DNA from 4 places in the Geobacillus sp. FSL W8-1251 genome. Region 3 is predicted to be linked to each of the others. Evidence: predicted binding sites of a transcription regulator. Region 3 holds the regulator's gene; each other region holds the start of a gene.
What was found. The regulator Rex, encoded in region 3, represses fermentation and respiration genes when NADH is low (regulators of the CRP and FNR family bind a similar motif). The targets are predictions, from matches to a motif close to TTGTGAAATATTTCACAA.

Region 1 (4,399 bases), 1.4 Mb from region 3:
AGCGGTATCGGCCGGAGTGGAAGCGGTGGACGCTCGGCACGTTGCCGATCATCCCGGAACGGTTTGAGTATGAGATCGAAAAAGCGAAGGCGAAACAGTTCAAGGTTGTGAAAGAATTGCTGCGAAAGCCGGAAGTGACGGAAATCATCCATGCCGGCGACGCGGGGCGCGAAGGGGAGCTCATTGTGCGCAACCTCATCCGCCTAAGCGGCGTGAACAAGCCGATGAAGCGGCTTTGGCTGTCGTCCTTGACTCCGAAGGCGATCGAGGAAGGGTTCCGCCGCCTGCTTGATGAACGGACGACGCGCCCGCTCTATGAGGAAGCGTACGCCCGCGCCTGCGCGGATTGGCTCGTCGGCATGAACGCCTCGCGCGTGTACAGCCTCTTGCTGAAGGAGCGCGGGATGAACGATGTGTTTTCCGTCGGGCGCGTGCAGACGCCGACATTGGCGCTGATCGTCCGGCGTGAGCGGGAAATTGAGCAGTTCCGCCCTGAACCGTTTTGGGAAGTCGTCGCCTCGTTTGTCATTGGCGACAAGCGTTATGAAGGAAAATGGACGGATAAAAACGGCCAAACGCGTCTTGGGGACGAGGAGATGGCGAAAAAGATCGCTGCCTTTTGCCAAGGAAAACGGGCGGAAGTCGCCGACGTCCACACAGAGCGGAAAACGTATCAGCCGCCGCTGTTGTTCAACTTATCGACGCTGCAAGCGACAGCGAACAAGTTGTACCGCTTCTCGCCGAAAAAGACGCTTGATGTGCTGCAATCGCTCTACCAAAAAGGGATCGTTTCGTATCCTCGTTCCGATTCGATGCATGTGACGAAAGGGGAAGCGGAAACGTTTCCCGCCATTTTGCAAAAGCTGTCCTCGTTTCCGGCGTACGCTTCGTATTTTCCGCTGCCGCAGCCGTCGATTTTACAGAATAAACGTTATGTAAACGAGAAAAAGGTGACGGACCATTACGCCATTATCCCGACCGAGCAAGTGGTGGATCCCGAGAAGCTGTCAGCCGACGAACGGAAGGTGTACGATTTGGTCGTCCGCCGCCTAATTGCCGCCCACCATCAGGCGGCGGTCATCGATTATACGACCGTCACAACGCTCGTTGACGGCCGGGCCCGCTTTGTTTCGAAAGGAAGACAAGTCGTCGAGGAAGGATGGCGCGCCGTCATCCGTCCGCATGAGGAGGAGAAAGATGCTGCGCTGCCTCTCCTTGAGCGAGGGGAGGCGGGGGAAGCGGCCGCTGTCAAGGTGAAAGAAGGGAAGACCGAGCCGCCGAAACGGTATACAGAAGGCGAACTCATCACCTTGATGAAAACGGCGGGAAAATTTTTGGACGATGAGGAACTGGAAAAAGTGCTCGCCAAAACGGAAGGGCTCGGCACGGAAGCAACAAGGGCGGCGATCATTACCATGCTGAAAGAGCGGAAGTATATTGAAGTGAAAAACAACCTCGTATATGCGACCGACAAGGCGAAAGTATTGATCGAGGCGCTCGGCGGCACGATTCTCGCCTCGCCGGAAATGACGGCGAAATGGGAGCAGCGCTTAAGCGAAATCGGCGAAGGGAGCGCCTCTCCCGCTGCCTTTATGGAACAGGTGAAAAAGTTGGCGCAAAAAGTGGTCGCTGACGCCATCGCCACTGCGCCGAATTGGAATTTCAGAGGGGTTGACACCGCCTCGATCCAACGGACAAGGAAGAAAAAAACGATGGGCGAGAAGCTTGGACCGTGCCCGCTTTGCGGCGGGACCGTCGTCGACAAAGGAACGTTGTACGGCTGCGACCAGTACGCGAAAACAAAATGCCCGTTTACGATCTCCAAACGCATTCTCGGCAAATCGATTTCGGCGGCCAATGTGAAAAAACTGCTGGCGCAAGGGAAAACGAATGTCATCAAAGGGTTTAAAAAAGGCGAAAAAACGTTTGACGCCATCCTTGTCTGGGATGAAAACGAGAAGAAATTATCGTTTCAGTTTCCGAAGCGGTGACAAGGGCGGGGGAGGAAAGGATGGAGCGCTTGGCAAAAAGGCGGACCGATGGCGGACCGCCGATCTGACCTCCCGATTTATAACAAGGGATGGAGATTTTTTATTTTTACATCCTTCTTCATGTTCATTGGTTGTCATTTCTTCTTTTTTCACTGTCTTTAAATTAAAATTGTTCAACATTTCACAAACTATTCAATAATAGATGATTCTAAGCATCCAAAAATATAGTATCATAGAGATGAGATCTGTTATATATGATTGTTCTGAACAATTGGGAGGGGATCTGTTATGAAACAAGCTGTTGCTGTATTAGACCCGTGGCGAAATTTTAAAGGGTCTAAATGGAAAAAGTCCATTGACGTCCGTGACTTTATTTTAAAAAACGTAACCGTTTACTATGGGGATGAATCGTTTTTAGAAGGACCGACCGAAGCAACGAAAAAACTTTGGGAACAAGTGATGGAATTGTCGAAGCAAGAACGCGAAAAAGGCGGCGTTCTTGATATGGACACATCCATTGTTTCCACCATCACTTCCCACAGACCAGGTTATTTAAACAAAGACTTGGAAAAAATCGTTGGCTTTCAAACGGATAAACCGTTTAAGCGCGCATTAATGCCGTTCGGCGGCATCCGCATGGCGCAGCAATCATGTGAAGCATACGGCTACAAAATAAGCGACGAAGTGAAAAAAATCTTTACGGAATACCGAAAAACGCATAACCAAGGTGTATTTGACGTTTACACCGAAGAAATGAGATTAGCGCGCAAAGCAGGAATCATCACCGGTCTTCCAGACGCGTACGGACGCGGCCGCATTATTGGCGACTATCGCCGTGTAGCATTATACGGTGTCGATCGTCTGATTGAAGAAAAACAAAAGGATTTGAAAAACACCGGCGCAAGAACGATGACGGAAGACATTATCCGCCTTCGCGAGGAAATTGCTGAACAAATTCGCGCGTTAAACGAATTGAAACAAATGGCATTAAGCTACGGTTACGACATTTCCAAACCAGCGCGAAACGCGCATGAAGCATTCCAATGGCTCTATTTCGCTTATCTCGCCGCCATTAAAGAACAAAACGGCGCAGCGATGAGCTTAGGGCGCGTTTCCACCTTCTTAGATATTTATATCGAACGCGACCTACAAGAAGGTACACTAACAGAAAAAGAAGCGCAAGAGCTTGTCGACCATTTTGTGATGAAATTGCGCCTTGTCAAATTCGCAAGAACGCCGGAATATAACGAACTATTTAGCGGCGACCCGACATGGGTAACAGAATCAATTGGCGGAGTCGCTATCGACGGTCGTCCGTTAGTAACGAAAAACTCGTTCCGTTTCCTTCATACGTTAGATAACTTAGGACCTGCGCCAGAACCAAACTTAACCGTACTTTGGTCGAAACAATTACCGGAAGCGTTCAAAGAATATTGCGCGAAAATGTCGATTAAAACAAGCTCGATTCAATATGAAAACGACGACTTAATGCGCGTTGAATTTGGCGATGATTACGGAATTGCCTGCTGCGTATCGGCGATGCGAATCGGTAAACAAATGCAATTTTTCGGAGCGCGCGCCAACCTCGCGAAAGCATTGTTATATGCGATTAACGGCGGCGTCGATGAAAAATTAAAAATTCAAGTTGGTCCTGAATTTGCGCCAATTACATCCGAATATTTAGATTATGGCGAAGTAATGCGTAAATTCGATCAAGTGCTTGAATGGCTTGCCGAACTTTATATTAATACACTCAATGTCATCCATTACATGCACGACAAATATTGTTACGAACGCATTGAAATGGCGCTTCATGATACCCACGTTTTGCGCACAATGGCAACTGGTATTGCCGGGCTATCGGTTGTCGCCGATTCGTTAAGCGCGATCAAATATGCAAAAGTAAAACCGATTCGCGATGAAAACGGCATTGCTGTTGATTTTGAAATTGAAGGCGACTTCCCGAAATACGGAAATAACGATGATCGCGTCGACCAAATTGCGGTTGATTTAGTCGAACGCTTTATGACGAAATTGAAAAAACATAAAACGTATCGCGATTCAAAACATACGTTATCGATTTTAACGATTACATCAAACGTCGTATACGGTAAAAAGACAGGCAATACACCAGATGGCCGCCGCGCTGGCGAACCGTTTGCTCCAGGAGCGAACCCGCTACACGGCCGCGACATGAAAGGTGCGCTCGCTTCGTTAAGCTCTGTGGCAAAATTGCCGTATGAACACGCCCTAGACGGTATTTCAAACACGTTCTCGATCGTTCCGAAAGCGTTAGGAAAAGACGAGGAAACACGTATTCACAATCTTGTCGCTATTTTAGACGGTTACATGGAAAAAGGCGGGCATCATCTCAACATTAACGTGTTGAATCGCGAAACATTATTAGA
Region 2 (4,399 bases), on a different contig from region 3:
TCGATGTCAGCCCGTACATTTGCTGAAACGTACTCGCAAGCGGCGAAAACACGGCCCACACGACGAATGAAAACAACATGGCGAACGTCGTAATCGGCAGCAGCGCCTTTTGTTTATTCATGAAAAGCCCCTCCCAAACTTTCAAAATTTGTGACGCTGTTTGTACTTCCATCATACACAGGAAAAGGAAACAGATTTGTGAGGCTTATCACATTCTTGCCTGTTGTCACCATTTTGCCACAAGCGTTGTCACGGTTTTGTCACATCCAAAAAAAGAAAAAGCCCGTCCCCAAAAGGAACGGACACGATTTGGCAGAACGTTTTTCACATCCGAACGATAAGAAACGCTGTTGGGCGCACACATCTCTTCCGCCCCGTCTACGGAAACAACTTGTTTTCTCACCCACTCCGCCCGTATCTCCTGCCTCATAAACAACCAATACGCGATCGCAAAGCAGATGAGAGTGGCGGCAATGAGCGCGGTCACCTGCGGCCAAATGAGCAGCAAACTTTGCGAGAATGGCAAGGGGGTCGCAACAGCGCCGGCCGTTTGCTCCACCGTGACGATCCCTAGCGTTCGGACGTCCGGCGAAAAAGGCAGTTGTTGATTCATTGAACAAGTAGCTCGGCGACAATCTCATGAGACCAAGCACCAACTCTTGACGGCCGACCGCCTGCTCGACGGACGTAATGGCATCAAACTGCAAAAACGATTTCGCAAACACTTCCACGATCATCGAGTAGAAAAGATTGAAAAACAGCCAAACGGCCATCGACGACAACGCGGATGTCGCCGCCTGGCGGAAGACGACGGAAAACAAAATGCCGAGATTCAGCCAAAAGGCGATATACACAAGACATAACAACAAAAAGCAGACCATGCGGGCAAACTCTTCGAAAGTAGGCGGAATCACCAAGACCAAAATGCCCAACGCCATCACGAGCAGGCCGAGCGAAAGAAACAAAACAGCATTCAACAACAGCGCAGCGACAAACACCAAAAGGAGGAAGCGCGGCGCCGACCGGGCCCGAGACCTTTATAGTCGAGTTGAACCACGAATGATCTTTCAACAAAAACGGGGAAGGGCGCCTGCTCCTCCCCCGTATGTTTTGAACACACATCCAACATCCGCCGCATGCGCCCGGGCAACCATCTCACGAACGCCGTAGCGCCGTCATTTTAAGCGGCTGTTTTTCACCGCCTTCTTACCGTTGGCTTCGCTCTTTTGTCCGCAGCGCCTTTGGAATGTAAACACAATACGGCTCGCTTTCCAAATAGTCGCCCGTTACAGCGTAAGCGCGTGAACGAGAGCCGCCGCACACATATCGGAACTCGCAGACGCCGCATTTTCCTTTATATTTGTCCGGATTGCGCAAGTCTTGGAAAATCGGCGAGTGTCGGTAAATGTCCGCCAGCGGCGTTTCCCGGACGTTCCCGGCTTTGACCGGCAGCAGCCCGCTCGGATAGACGTCGCCAATATGGGAAATAAAGACGAAACCGTTGCCGTCGTTTACTCCTTTCGGCGCGCGGCCGAGCCCGTCGACTTGTCCGGTCAACCCTTGGTTCAACACATCTTCGTAACGGATGCCGCCTTTTGTCGCTTTTCCTTCGCGCATTTTCGCCTGCAGCACAACGCGGCGGTAATGCTGGCCGGCTGTCGTTTTAATGTCAAACGGAACGCGCTTGCTCGTTTCATACAACCAGCGGAACACCCGCTCATGCTCGATGGGGGAAATCATGTCCTCCTCCTTCCCCCTGCCTGTCGGCACAAGGAAAAAGACGCTCCAAAGGACGCATTTCATCTTCTCAACCAATTCCGCCATTTCATCAAGCACATGAACGTTGTATCGCGAAATGACGGTGTTGATTTGCACGGGAATGTCGAGCTCATGCAAGTATTGAATCGCACGGATCGTCAAATCAAACGAGCCGCTCACGCCGCGGAAATGGTCGTGAATCTCGGCGTTCGGCCCGTCAAGGCTAAATGCCCAGCGCGACAGGCCGACCTCTTTTGCTTTGCGGATCGCCTCTTTCGTCACGTTCGGCGTCGCGCTTGGCGTCATTGACACGCGCAGCCCTTTATCGATCGCATATTTCGCTAAATCGTACACATCCGGACGCATGAGCGGATCGCCGCCCGTAAAGACGAGCATCGGCTGATCCATCGCGTAAATCTCATCGATCAGTTTTTTCCCTTCCTCAAACGTCAACTCGCGCGGATCGCGATGGTATTGCGCTTCGGCGCGGCAATGAAGGCACTTGAGTTGACAAGCTCTCGTCAATTCCCAAATCACAATAAACGGATTTTCATTAAAATCGCGCATTGCGGCCCCCTCCTTGGCCTCCATTGTACCGCAACATTCAGGCGCGTTATGTGATATCGATCACATCCACAGCAAAGCCACAACAGAGGGCGATCGTACCATGGGCGAAGATGACAGCCATCTGAACAGGCGGTATAATATATTGACCCGCCATACGCCCAAAAAGTAAAGCAAGGATGGCTCTTCTGATTGAAAAAAAGTATATGCTATGTCTGCTTCGGCCACAATTCCCCCTTCACCGGTACTCTCCCTCCGTATTGACATTGCGCCATACGGTTTCATCCGCGGCAAGCTGTTGGGCGTCAACATAGCGGACGCGGGCGCGGTCAATAAGCGAGATCATCCGCCGTTCGCCGGCATCAAGCAGCTCGGCGATCACGGAGCGAAGCCGACGGTGGTATAAGGCGACCAATGGTTCGGGACGGACGTCATGGAGCGGGACGATGGCGTCAAACATCGGATCGATATAGGAAGCAAGCCGCTCTGTCACTTCCCGCCGCATGTACGGCATGTCGCACGGCAAGACGAACACCCAATCCGCTCGGCTCTGTTCCATAACGGTGTAAAGGCCGGCCAGCGGCCCACAGCCGCGGCAGCGCTCGACATCGAGCAGCACCGGGATATCCGTTTGGCGGCGGAATTCATCGACAAGCGACGGGTGGCTGACGATATACAATTCATCCGCGATCGGATCGAGCGCCGCGACCGACCAAGTGAAAAACGGGGCGCCTTCGTGCAGCGCAAACGCCTTCGGCCGCCCGAACCGACGCGACTGGCCGCCGGCGAGCACCGCTCCGGCAATGGCTCGTTTCATCTCTATCCCCTCTTTCCGAACATCATCTGTCCCTACCGTACCATACGAACCGGCGAAAAAAAAGATTTCCGCCTGTCGACGGAAATCCCTATGGAGCGGATGATTTATTTTTTGCCGATGGCCACCCGCCATACGTCCGGCCCTTCCTCTAAGTACTCCCATGTAAACTGATCCGGACGCTCCATCATGAATTGGTATTGCAGCGGACGCGGGTCATGGTCATTCGTCAGCTCCATCACTTCCCCCGGCTTCAAATTGTCAAACAGCCGAAAAATTGCCGGATGGCGATCGCGCGGCGGATAGTCCGGGGCGTGGATTTTGGCAGCAAATTGGTTCATAACATTGGCCTCCCTCTAGAAATGTTGATTTATCAAGGCTTTTCGGCCCCTCAGGGGTGTCCAAAAAATATTTTTCGACAAAATCTCTTACATCCTTTTTCAGTTTTGTGGATATCTTACAGACCTAGGGTGCGCTTCGCGGCCACGGCTGGTTATATTTTCCTGCCGTGGGGGAAGCGTATTCGATGCACCCTTTGGATCTCCGCGTCGCTGATGAGGACGAACCCTCCCATGTCTCCGGGCGTCTTCGCGCCAACATTCCCTCGTTCGGTCTCGTCATCAGGCGGAGGCCGGCCAAGCTCCTTTGGGGACTCAAGGTCGAATGGATAAAATCACGCCAGCTTCTCCGGTGTCATCTCGTTGTCCAACGATTCTTCCGTTCGCAGGGGGAGGCCTTAGGCCGCCCGTTGCACCTGGGACAAGACGTCCTGTTTCATTCGCTCCGCGTCAAACGCTTGTTTCTTCGTACAAATCGCAAACAGCACATTCAACAGCTTCCGGCACAAGGCGACGATGGACTGCTTTCCGGTCAGCGGATTGACGGATCGGGTCGTATAATACTCATGCAGCTCGCGAAACGCCTCGTTGTGCCGAATCAGCGGAATCATCGCCCGAAACAGCACCGAGCGCAGCCGTTTCCGTCCCCGTTTGGAGATGTGCTTTTGCCCTTTGCGCTGGCCGGAGGAGTTCTCCTTGAGCGTCAGGCCCGCCAACTTCACCAATTGGCGCGGGTCCCGATAATGGGCGAAGCTGCCGATCTCCGCCAGCAGATCGATGATCGTGGCGTCTCCCAACCCGTCGACCGTTTTCAACCATTGGTACTCCATCGTCGTTTGAACCAATGCCTTCAACTCGGCGTCCAGTGCAGCGATCTCCGCCTCCAATTGGCGGTATCGGCGGACGAGCGCGGCGATCTCAAACC
Region 3 (4,399 bases):
GGCGCCTCCGCCTATCATCCGAAAATGATGACCAAAATTCTCCTTTACGCTTACACCCAAAAAATGTATCATGGCCGTGAGATTGCACGGCAGCTCGAAGTCCACCTTCCCCTCATGTGGCTAAGTGGATTTCAAAAGCCGGACTTCCGTTCCATCAATCGGTTTCGTTCGGAGCGGATGAAAGACCTGATTGACGACCTGTTCCGGGAAATGATCACGCTGCTCGTGGCCGACGGCTATGTCAAGATGGAAGATTATTTTGTGGATGGAACGAAAATTGAAGCGAATGCCAACCGGTACACCTTCGTTTGGCGCAAATCGGCTGAGAAGTACCAGGAGAAACTCCAAGCCAATGTCGATCGGCTGATTGCCCAGATCGAGGTGATCGTGGAAGAAGAAAAGGCGGAAGACATCGACCCTTCGCCGGCCTTTACGTCAGAAGAAATCCGAAAGAAAACCGAGGAGTGGGAAAAACGGTTGGAGGCCGAGCCGGACAACCAACCGTTGAAGAAGGCCATCAAGAAGATGAAGGAGGACTACTTGCCCCGCAGTGAAAAGTATGAACACCAACTCCATGTATGCGGGGATCGCAACAGCTATTCCAAGACCGATGTGGATGCCACCTTCATGCGGTTGAAGGAGGATCACATGCGAAACGGCCAGCTCAAGCCGGCCTATAACGTACAGGTGGGTTCTTCCGGCCAATTTATTTTGGGGTATTCCCTTCATCAGAGGCCGGGCGACACTCGTTGTCTTCTCCCGCATTTGGAGACCGTTCGAGAGAAGTACGGCGTGGAACCCGAACGTTTGATCGCTGACGCGGCTTATGGCTCGGAAGAGAACTACGTGAAGCTGGAAGAGAAGCACATATCGGCCTTGATCAAGTACCATACGTATGAGAAGGAGAACACGCGCAAGGTCAAGAAAAATCCGCATCATCAGCAGAATTGGACCTATGTGGAAGAAGAAGACGTTTGGATTTGCGCCAATGGGAAAAAGCTGGTTCGCACCGGAACTTCGAAACAGACCACGGAATCAGGATACACCTCGGTCACCCGACACTACCAATGCCATGAATGCGAAGGATGTCCGTTCCGTTCGGCCTGCACGACTTCCAAGTATGGACGAACCACGCAATGGAACCCCATCTATCATGAACAAAAACAGAAAGCCCGCGAACGGTTGGAGAGTGAAGAAGGGCAAGCCCGATACCGCCAACGCCAAACCGACATTGAGAGTGTATTTGGGCAAATCAAACAAAATCGCGGGTTTCGTCGCTTTGTCCTGCGAGGCCTCCAAAAAGTTTCCATCGAATGGGGGCTGGTTTGTGCTGCCCACAATCTTCTCAAAAAAGCCGCTAGGGACAAGCAATTGTCCTTGGTGGCGTAAATGAGGGGGAGAACAGAGTCGGAATTTTGTTCCGTTTGGTAAAATATACAAAAACCAGAGAGGGCTGACTCCAAAAGTCCGCTTTTTGGCGGACTTTTGGGTCAGCCCCTTTTTGCCTGGCGCCGTATGAACCGTCCTCTTGATGCTGCCCTCAATATGGATCGCCGCTTCCTTCCTCCGCCGCTAATTGCGCCTTTCGATAGCCGATTTTGGCAACCCAGATGCTCCCCTCATACAAAAGCGTCAGTGGAATCATGACGATCACTTGCGACAACACATCCGGCGGCGTAATGGCGGCCGCTAAAATAAGCAGCGCCAAATACGCATACTTGCGGATGCGAACAAGAAGCTGCGGCGTAATAAGCCCTAAGCGGGTGAAAAACAGGACAACAATCGGCAGCTGAAACACGATGCCAAACGGCAGCACGAGCTGCAGCAAAAACTGAAAATATTCATTAATGCCGATCATCTGTTGAATGCCGAGCCGTTCCGCCAGCTGATTCATAAACCGGACGACAAATGGAAACAAGACGAAATACGCAAAACCAACCCCGGCTAAAAATAGAATGATCGATGCTGGAATGTAGCTGAGCGTTGCTTTCCGCTCTTTTTCATACAGCCCCGGACTGACAAACGCCCAAATTTGATACAACAGCACCGGAGCAGTCAGTACAGCGGCGATGACAAAGGCAAACTGAAAATACACTTTAATCGGATCGGTGAGGCGGAACGCGTTCATCGTCAGCTGTTTCGCTTCCGCAGTGTGCTGCAAATACACAATGACGTCATCGACAAAAAAGAAGCTGGCTACAAGCGCCGCAACGAAAAAGAGAAGCACGATGATCAGCCGTTTCCGCAGCTCTCCGAGGTGTTCATACACGGACATTTCTTTGTCATTCATCGTTTCCCCATCCTGCCTTGTCATCGGTCGGTTTTTGTTTCTTCGTCATCAGCGAGCCCTTTTGTGGCGTCTTTAAACTCGCGAAGCGACTGGCCGAACGACCGCCCCAACTCCGGCAGCTTTTTCGTGCCAAACAGCAACAAAATGACAAGAACGAGCAACAAATATTTCATGTGTTGTTCTCTCCTTTTTACGATGGCGATGGATAGTTTTTCAAAAAATAGACGAGCGACTGCAGCTCAATGGCTAAATCGATATGATGGACACGAATATGGTTCGGCACGTTCAACCGCGCCGGAGTAAAGTTTAAAATGCCTTTAATTCCTTGCGCGACAAGGCGGTCGGTCAGCGCTTGAGCCGCGGCGGCCGGCACGGTTAAAATCGCGATCGGAATGTCGCCGCGAAGCCGCTCCTCCAGCTCATCGAGATGATAGACCGGCACCCCGCCGACTGTCGTTCCGACCTTCCGTTCATCGACATCAAACGCCATGACAATTTTCGTGTTGTTATTTTTCGAAAAGTTGTAGTTTAAAAAGGCGGTGCCTAAATTGCCGACGCCAAACAAGGCGACTTCGGTCACCTCATCCTCTTCAAGCGTCTGGCGGAAAAACGACAACAAATAATTGACATTATACCCGTATCCTTTTTTGCCGAGCGCGCCAAAATACGAAAAGTCGCGGCGAATTGTCGCCGGATCGACTTTCACCGCCTCGCTCAGCTCGGCGGAGGACACGCGCTGCTTCCCTGAGGCATGTAAATTTTTCAAAAACCGATAGTATAACGGCAGACGCTTGGCAGTCGCCTGCGGGATTTTCGGTTGTTCGTTGCTCATCGTTTCATCCCCCAGCTAATCGGTTTTCCGTCGATAATGGCCGGACTTCCCGCCCGTTTTTTCGACCAAATACGTTGGACCGATCGTCATTCCTTTATCGAGCGATTTGCACATGTCGTACACAGTCAATGCGCATACCGAAGCCGCCGTCAGCGCTTCCATCTCCACTCCTGTGCTCCCTTTCGTTTTGACCGTCACGGTAATCACAAGTTTATACGCTTCCGCCTCTTTTTCCCAAGCAAAGGCAATATCGACGCCTTTTAACATAAGCGGATGGCACATCGGAATAAGATCGGCCGTTTTTTTCGCCGCCATGACCCCGGCCACCTGGGCTACCGCCAGCACATCACCTTTCTCAATGGCATTGTTCGTCATCTTTTCGTAAATCTCTTCATTGACGGTGACGCTCGTTCTCGCCACCGCTATCCTGATCGTATCTTCCTTGTGTGTAATGTCGACCATTTTCGCCCGGCCTTGTTCATTGAAATGCGTAAACGATGACAAGACAATCTCCTCCATTTATCACTATACACCATTTTTCGTTATCTGTCTTTGACCGTTTTCGCGACTTACGTTAAACTATTCGCGAGGTGACGGACATGATCATTTTGCAAGTGAATGGACTCACGAAATATTTTGGCGCTGACCTTATTTTATCGAATATAAAACTAGAAATACAGTCCCGCGCCCGCATTGCTCTTGTCGGCCGCAACGGCGCAGGCAAATCGACGCTGCTGAAGATCATCGCCGGCGAACTTTCTTCCGACAGCGGTGAAATCATCAAGCCAAGCCATATCAAAATCGGCTATTTGGCGCAAAACAGCGGGCTCGACTCGTCACGCTCCATTTGGGACGAGATGCTGGACGTATTCGCGCCGCTCCGGGCGATCGAAGCGCAGCTGGCAGAGCTCGGCGCCCAGCTTGGCGACCCGGATCTGCTCGCCGATCCGTCCCGCTACGAAAAAACGCTTCAAGCGTATGACAACTTGCAAGAGCAATACAAAGAACAAGGGGGCTATCAGTATGAAGCCGACATCCGCTCTGTTTTGCACGGGCTGCAATTTTCGTCATACGATTACCAAACAACGCCCGTTTCCTCGCTAAGCGGCGGACAGCGGACGCGGCTCGCCCTTGGAAAACTGCTGTTGGCCAAGCCGGACTTGCTTATTTTAGACGAGCCGACGAACCATTTGGACCTCGATACGCTCACATGGCTCGAGCAATATTTACAGGCATACCCCGGCGCCGTTCTGCTCGTTTCCCATGACCGCTACTTT
Region 4 (4,399 bases), on a different contig from region 3:
TCAAAGAATAAGGATTGCTTGAAGCAGTCAAACTTCTTTGGAAGCCCCCACTTCAAATTTTCGCTAGAAAATTAAGTGGGGGTAGTTCACAATCATAAGTAGGATCGGATGAGAAGGGGGAACAATCAGAATGGAATGGTATGAACAGCTGTCGGCGTGGATTGCCGAGAAGCAGCCGGTGCGTGTAAAAACCTATCAAGGGGAAGCGGTCGTGCTGCCGGTCAAGCTGTATCAGGACACGCGCAAACTGTTTGTTTACAACCGGCAAATGCGTCTAATGAACATTCCGTTGGACCGGCTCATTTCCGTCGAGCCGACGCGCATCATCGGTTCCTTTGACCGTCAGGGAGAAGAGGCCATGGTACATACTCGTTGAACGGAGGGCACGCGTCTTTGGGCGCGTGTTTTTTTTTTGATGGTGGTCGGCTGTTTCTGCCTGCGGTCTGTTCTGTTGCGCTGGGCTCTATCCCCAATGAAGGCGGCATTCGCGTTGCGATGTGCCAGGGAGCGGAATGGTTTTTTGTTGCATAGGCAAAGACCATCTTTTAGAATGGAAAGGACGAACGACTGACCATAAGGGGGAAGGAACATGCATGGCAAACGGATTGCCTTATGCGCGTCACGCAAACTGGACGAAATGACAACGCTTATTGAAAAGCAAGGAGGAACGGCCATCATTCGTCCGGCGCAAGGGACCGCCTTTTCAAAGGGAAGCGAACTGGGAGAGGAAATGCGAACCGTCATCGCCATGCGGCCGGACTGGATCGTATTTACGACGGGAATCGGCTTTGAGGCGCTGTTGGAAGCGGCCAACCGGGAGGGAATGGCTGCTCAATGGCATCGAACGATCAAGGAAGCGAACGTGGCTGCCCGCGGCTATAAAACGGTGACGGCGTTGAAACAAATCGGCGTCACCCCGGTGGCCGCAAGCGAGGACGGGACGACGAAAGGGTTGATTGCTGCTCTTTATGGGCACGACTTTGCGGAAAAAAACGTTGTTGTACAGCTGTACGGCGATACCGCGCCAGCCTTGAAGCAGTTTTTTCTTGAACAAGGCGCTTTGTATACGGAATTGTTGCCATACCGGCATATCGCTCCGGATGAGGAGACACTGGCGACATTGTATAAAGAAATCGTCGGGCGCGAAGTCGATGCCGTCTGTTTTACATCGGCGATGCAAGTCCGCTTTTTCTTTTCGTTCGCCCGCGAGAAAAAAGAGATCGCACCGCTCTTTGACGCGTTTCGCACCGATGTCGTGGCCTGCGCCGTTGGCAAAGTGACAAAAGAAGCATTGGAAGAAGAGGGAGTCGATCGCGTCATCGCCCCGGAACATGAGCGGATGGGAGCGATGATTGTGACGCTTGCCCGTTATTTTCAACAATAAGCTCTGTTGAGGGTTGTTTTATATCAATTGTCCAACCTGCTATATAAGAGATCATCTTTTTGTTAAATGTTTTATATTGTGTTTCATCAAAAATGCTAAACTGTTTATTTTTTGTCACAGTTTTTCGAACATTTTCCGCTTATAATAAAACTGGGTATGTATTTTTCATATGAAAGGGCGGGGTGAGCATGAAACGAAGCTCATTCCAGCAGATGGCGAGCACGGTTCGGCGGGGATTTGCTACGGCGCGTCGCTCATGGGGGCGAGCGCGCTGTTTTTTTTGCGCTTGCCTGTCGGCGGTGTGATATGACTCACAACGATGGAGATGCTGCACACAGTATAATGGAAACAACGGACGGATCATAAAAAGGAGGAATTGATGATGCATTCATTTTGCCATATGGGCGGCCCTGAAGGGGTGAAATTATGCGCCGGTCTGGCGCAATTAAAACAAGAACACGGCCCGCTGCGCGCCCAAATGGAGCAGCTGCTTGCCGCAGCGGAGGCGATCGGCCGCGGGGAAAATGACCGCAACTGGCGTGAGCCGCTCGCTGATTTGAGAGAAAAAGTTGAATCGTTCGTCGCCGCCCTAGATCCGCATTCGGAGCGGGAAGAAGGCGTATTGTTCCCAATGATGGCTCGGTACATCGGGCGGACGACCGGCCCTATCGCCGTTATGGAATACGAACACGAACAGGCGAAAACGCGCCTTTCCATGTTTTTAGAAAAGACCGCCCAGCTGCCGGAGAACATCGACAGCAGGCAGGCGTTGACGCTTGCCGGCGCGGTGATTGAGGCGTATCATATTTTGGATGAGCACTTCATGAAAGAGGAGAACGTACTCTTCCCGATGGCCGAGCGGTTGTTGTCCGATGCGGAGAAAGAGGAGCTGTTTGCGCACATTAACTAAGTAACAAATGGAAAACAGGATGCCCCAAACGACGGGCATCCTGTTTTTTATTATTGGTTCATTTGTTGGCCGGTTGTTATGCATGATCGTTAGGGTATGCGGAAGCGCACGTTGTTTCGTTCCCGCCGCCGTTAAAGTTGACAGGCCGGCTGTTAGGCAATCGGTTGCCCCCTCCGCCTGTTCAGTTTAGGGTTCCTGATGTGACGCCCGCCGCTCGCTTACTTGGCGCGGTTGACCGGCTCTGCTTGTTTTGGCATTCGCTTTCGATAGACGACGTAGCTGCGCTGCAAGTAGCGGAGCGGGAAGCTGAATACGTGAACGAGGCGGGTGAACGGCCAGACGGCGAACAAACCGAATGCAGCGAGAATATGAATCTGAAACCAAAGCGGCACCGCTTCCATATAAGCTGGGTTCGGACGGAACGTAAGAAGGCCGCGAAACCACGGGCCGATTGTCGTCCGGTAATCAAACCCGTGCGAATCGATGTTCAGAAACGTCGACGACAACCCGCTGGCGATCACGACAAGCAAAAATCCGAGCGCGACCCAGTCGCCGGTGCTGCTTGTCACCCGTACGCGCTTGACCGTCAAGCGGCGGCGAAAAAGGATCACGAAACCAACGAAGGCCGCCAAGCCGGCCGGAATGCCGCCTGCCAAGGCGAGGGCGTGGTACATCTCTTCTGTCACGCCAAGCGCCTCGTAAAACGGCTCGGGAATGAGAATGCCCATCACGTGGCCGACAAACACGAACAAAATGCCCCAGTGAAAGAGAAGGCTTCCAAGGCGCAACTGCCGTTTTTCAAGCAGTTCGCTTGATTTGGATGTCCAGCCAAACTGGTCGTGCTGGTAGCGCCAAATATGGCCGGCGACAAATAGGACAAGCGCTAAATACGGAACAATCACCCAGAGAAATTGGCTGGCCATGCCGTTGCACCTCCTTTCGGGAGCGGCGTCACGCCGAGTTGAGTGAATGTGTGATTGAGCGCGTCAAACAGCTGTGCATACGGGCTGCCTGCCGCTGCCAGCCGGTCGCCGATTTCGCGGATATGGCCGGCATAATCGGCGAGCAAGGCGGTCGTATGCTCTTGATCTGCATAGGCCATCCATTCAAGCATGAGCGGCAAGTAGTCGGGCAGCTCGTGATCGGAGACGGCGAATCCGGCCGCCTCGTAGCGCGCTTTTAAGGCGACGAGTTCGATTCCGCGCTCCCGCTGCTCGCCGTTTGTCATATACGTCAAGTACAAATTCGTTTTTTTGCCGAAATCAAATGTTTCGACATATTGCTCCATCCGCTCTCGAGCCGGGGTGACCGCGAGCTGTTCGGCCACTGCCAAAAGCGGCGCGCGGACGGTTTCATCGTCAAGCGAGCGGATGGCGTCTAGGCAGTCAGGAAGCGATTCGGCCCACTGTTCGTCCGGGTAAGACAACAAATACGATACACATAGAAAGACCGTTTGTTGTTGTTCGCTGTTCATCGTAAATCCTCCATTTCATTATTGAAGGGGGCGGGGCTCGCCTTCTTTCTCCTTTTACAGCGTGCCGCAAGCGCCCGGGCCGCCGGCGAACGCCAGCCCGCAGCTGCCTTGTTCGGCGTAGAGGTCAGCGACTTCTTCGCGGTGCGATGCTGGAATGACGAAGCGGTCTTCGTATTTGGCAATCGCGAGCAAACGGTACATCTCTTCAATGTCTTCACGGCTTAAGCCGAGCGATTCAATGAGACGGGTGTCCGGCTGTTTGTTCGTTTGTTTCGCCCGCATATACGAACGCATGGCCGCCATTTTTTTCAACGTCGTACGGATGTGCGCCGTATCGCCCGCCGTCAGCAAATTCGCTAAATATTCGATCGGAATGCGCATTTCATCAATGGCCGGGAAGATGTCATCGGCGCTCGCTTGGCTTCCTTTTCCTTCGATCGTATTCATGATCGGGCTCAGCGGCGGAATGTACCATACCATTGGCAGCGTCCGGTATTCCGGATGCAGCGGCAAAGCGATTTTCCAGTCGACGATCATTTTGTAAATCGGCGAGCGCTGTGCGGCGGCGATCCATTCGTCTGGGATGCCCGCTTCTTTCGCGGCGGCGGCGACGGCTGGATCGTTTGGATCA

Region 1: a site for Rex is predicted at 2,161-2,178, ahead of pflB (formate C-acetyltransferase). Genes of this name have one in related genera too.
Region 2: a site for Rex is predicted at 2,374-2,391, ahead of NSS88_RS16460 (TIGR04053 family radical SAM/SPASM domain-containing protein). Genes of this name have one in related genera too.
Region 4: a site for Rex is predicted at 1,684-1,701, ahead of NSS88_RS16510 (hemerythrin domain-containing protein). Genes of this name have one in related genera too.

The regions. Positions count from the first base shown of each region.
Region 1 covers NZ_JBBOUF010000001.1:12,721-17,119, forward strand. Annotated here, with positions in the region: gene NSS88_RS00045 (DNA topoisomerase III) at 1-1,991, shown strand, start outside; gene pflB (formate C-acetyltransferase) at 2,280-4,399, shown strand, end outside.
Region 2 covers NZ_JBBOUF010000002.1:32,082-36,480, forward strand. Annotated here, with positions in the region: partial or broken gene NSS88_RS16450 (MFS transporter) at 1-121, opposite strand, end outside; partial or broken gene NSS88_RS16455 (ABC transporter permease subunit) at 410-998, opposite strand; gene NSS88_RS16460 (TIGR04053 family radical SAM/SPASM domain-containing protein) at 1,207-2,325, opposite strand; gene NSS88_RS16465 (molybdenum cofactor guanylyltransferase) at 2,561-3,139, opposite strand; gene NSS88_RS16470 (DUF2249 domain-containing protein) at 3,244-3,477, opposite strand; gene NSS88_RS16475 (IS110 family transposase) at 3,873-4,399, opposite strand, start outside.
Region 3 covers NZ_JBBOUF010000001.1:1,387,756-1,392,154, forward strand. Annotated here, with positions in the region: gene NSS88_RS07245 (IS1182 family transposase) at 1-1,389, shown strand, start outside; gene tatC (twin-arginine translocase subunit TatC) at 1,541-2,290, opposite strand; gene tatA (twin-arginine translocase TatA/TatE family subunit) at 2,311-2,463, opposite strand; gene NSS88_RS07260 (redox-sensing transcriptional repressor Rex) at 2,481-3,122, opposite strand; gene moaC (cyclic pyranopterin monophosphate synthase MoaC) at 3,138-3,626, opposite strand; gene abc-f (ribosomal protection-like ABC-F family protein) at 3,722-4,399, shown strand, end outside.
Region 4 covers NZ_JBBOUF010000003.1:5,660-10,058, reverse strand. Annotated here, with positions in the region: gene NSS88_RS16530 (RNA-guided endonuclease InsQ/TnpB family protein) at 1-22, shown strand, start outside; gene NSS88_RS16525 (hypothetical protein) at 131-376, shown strand; gene NSS88_RS16520 (uroporphyrinogen-III synthase) at 590-1,384, shown strand; partial or broken gene NSS88_RS16515 (pyruvate synthase alpha chain) at 1,554-1,649, shown strand; gene NSS88_RS16510 (hemerythrin domain-containing protein) at 1,767-2,294, shown strand; gene narI (respiratory nitrate reductase subunit gamma) at 2,513-3,217, opposite strand; gene narJ (nitrate reductase molybdenum cofactor assembly chaperone) at 3,193-3,768, opposite strand; gene narH (nitrate reductase subunit beta) at 3,823-4,399, opposite strand, start outside.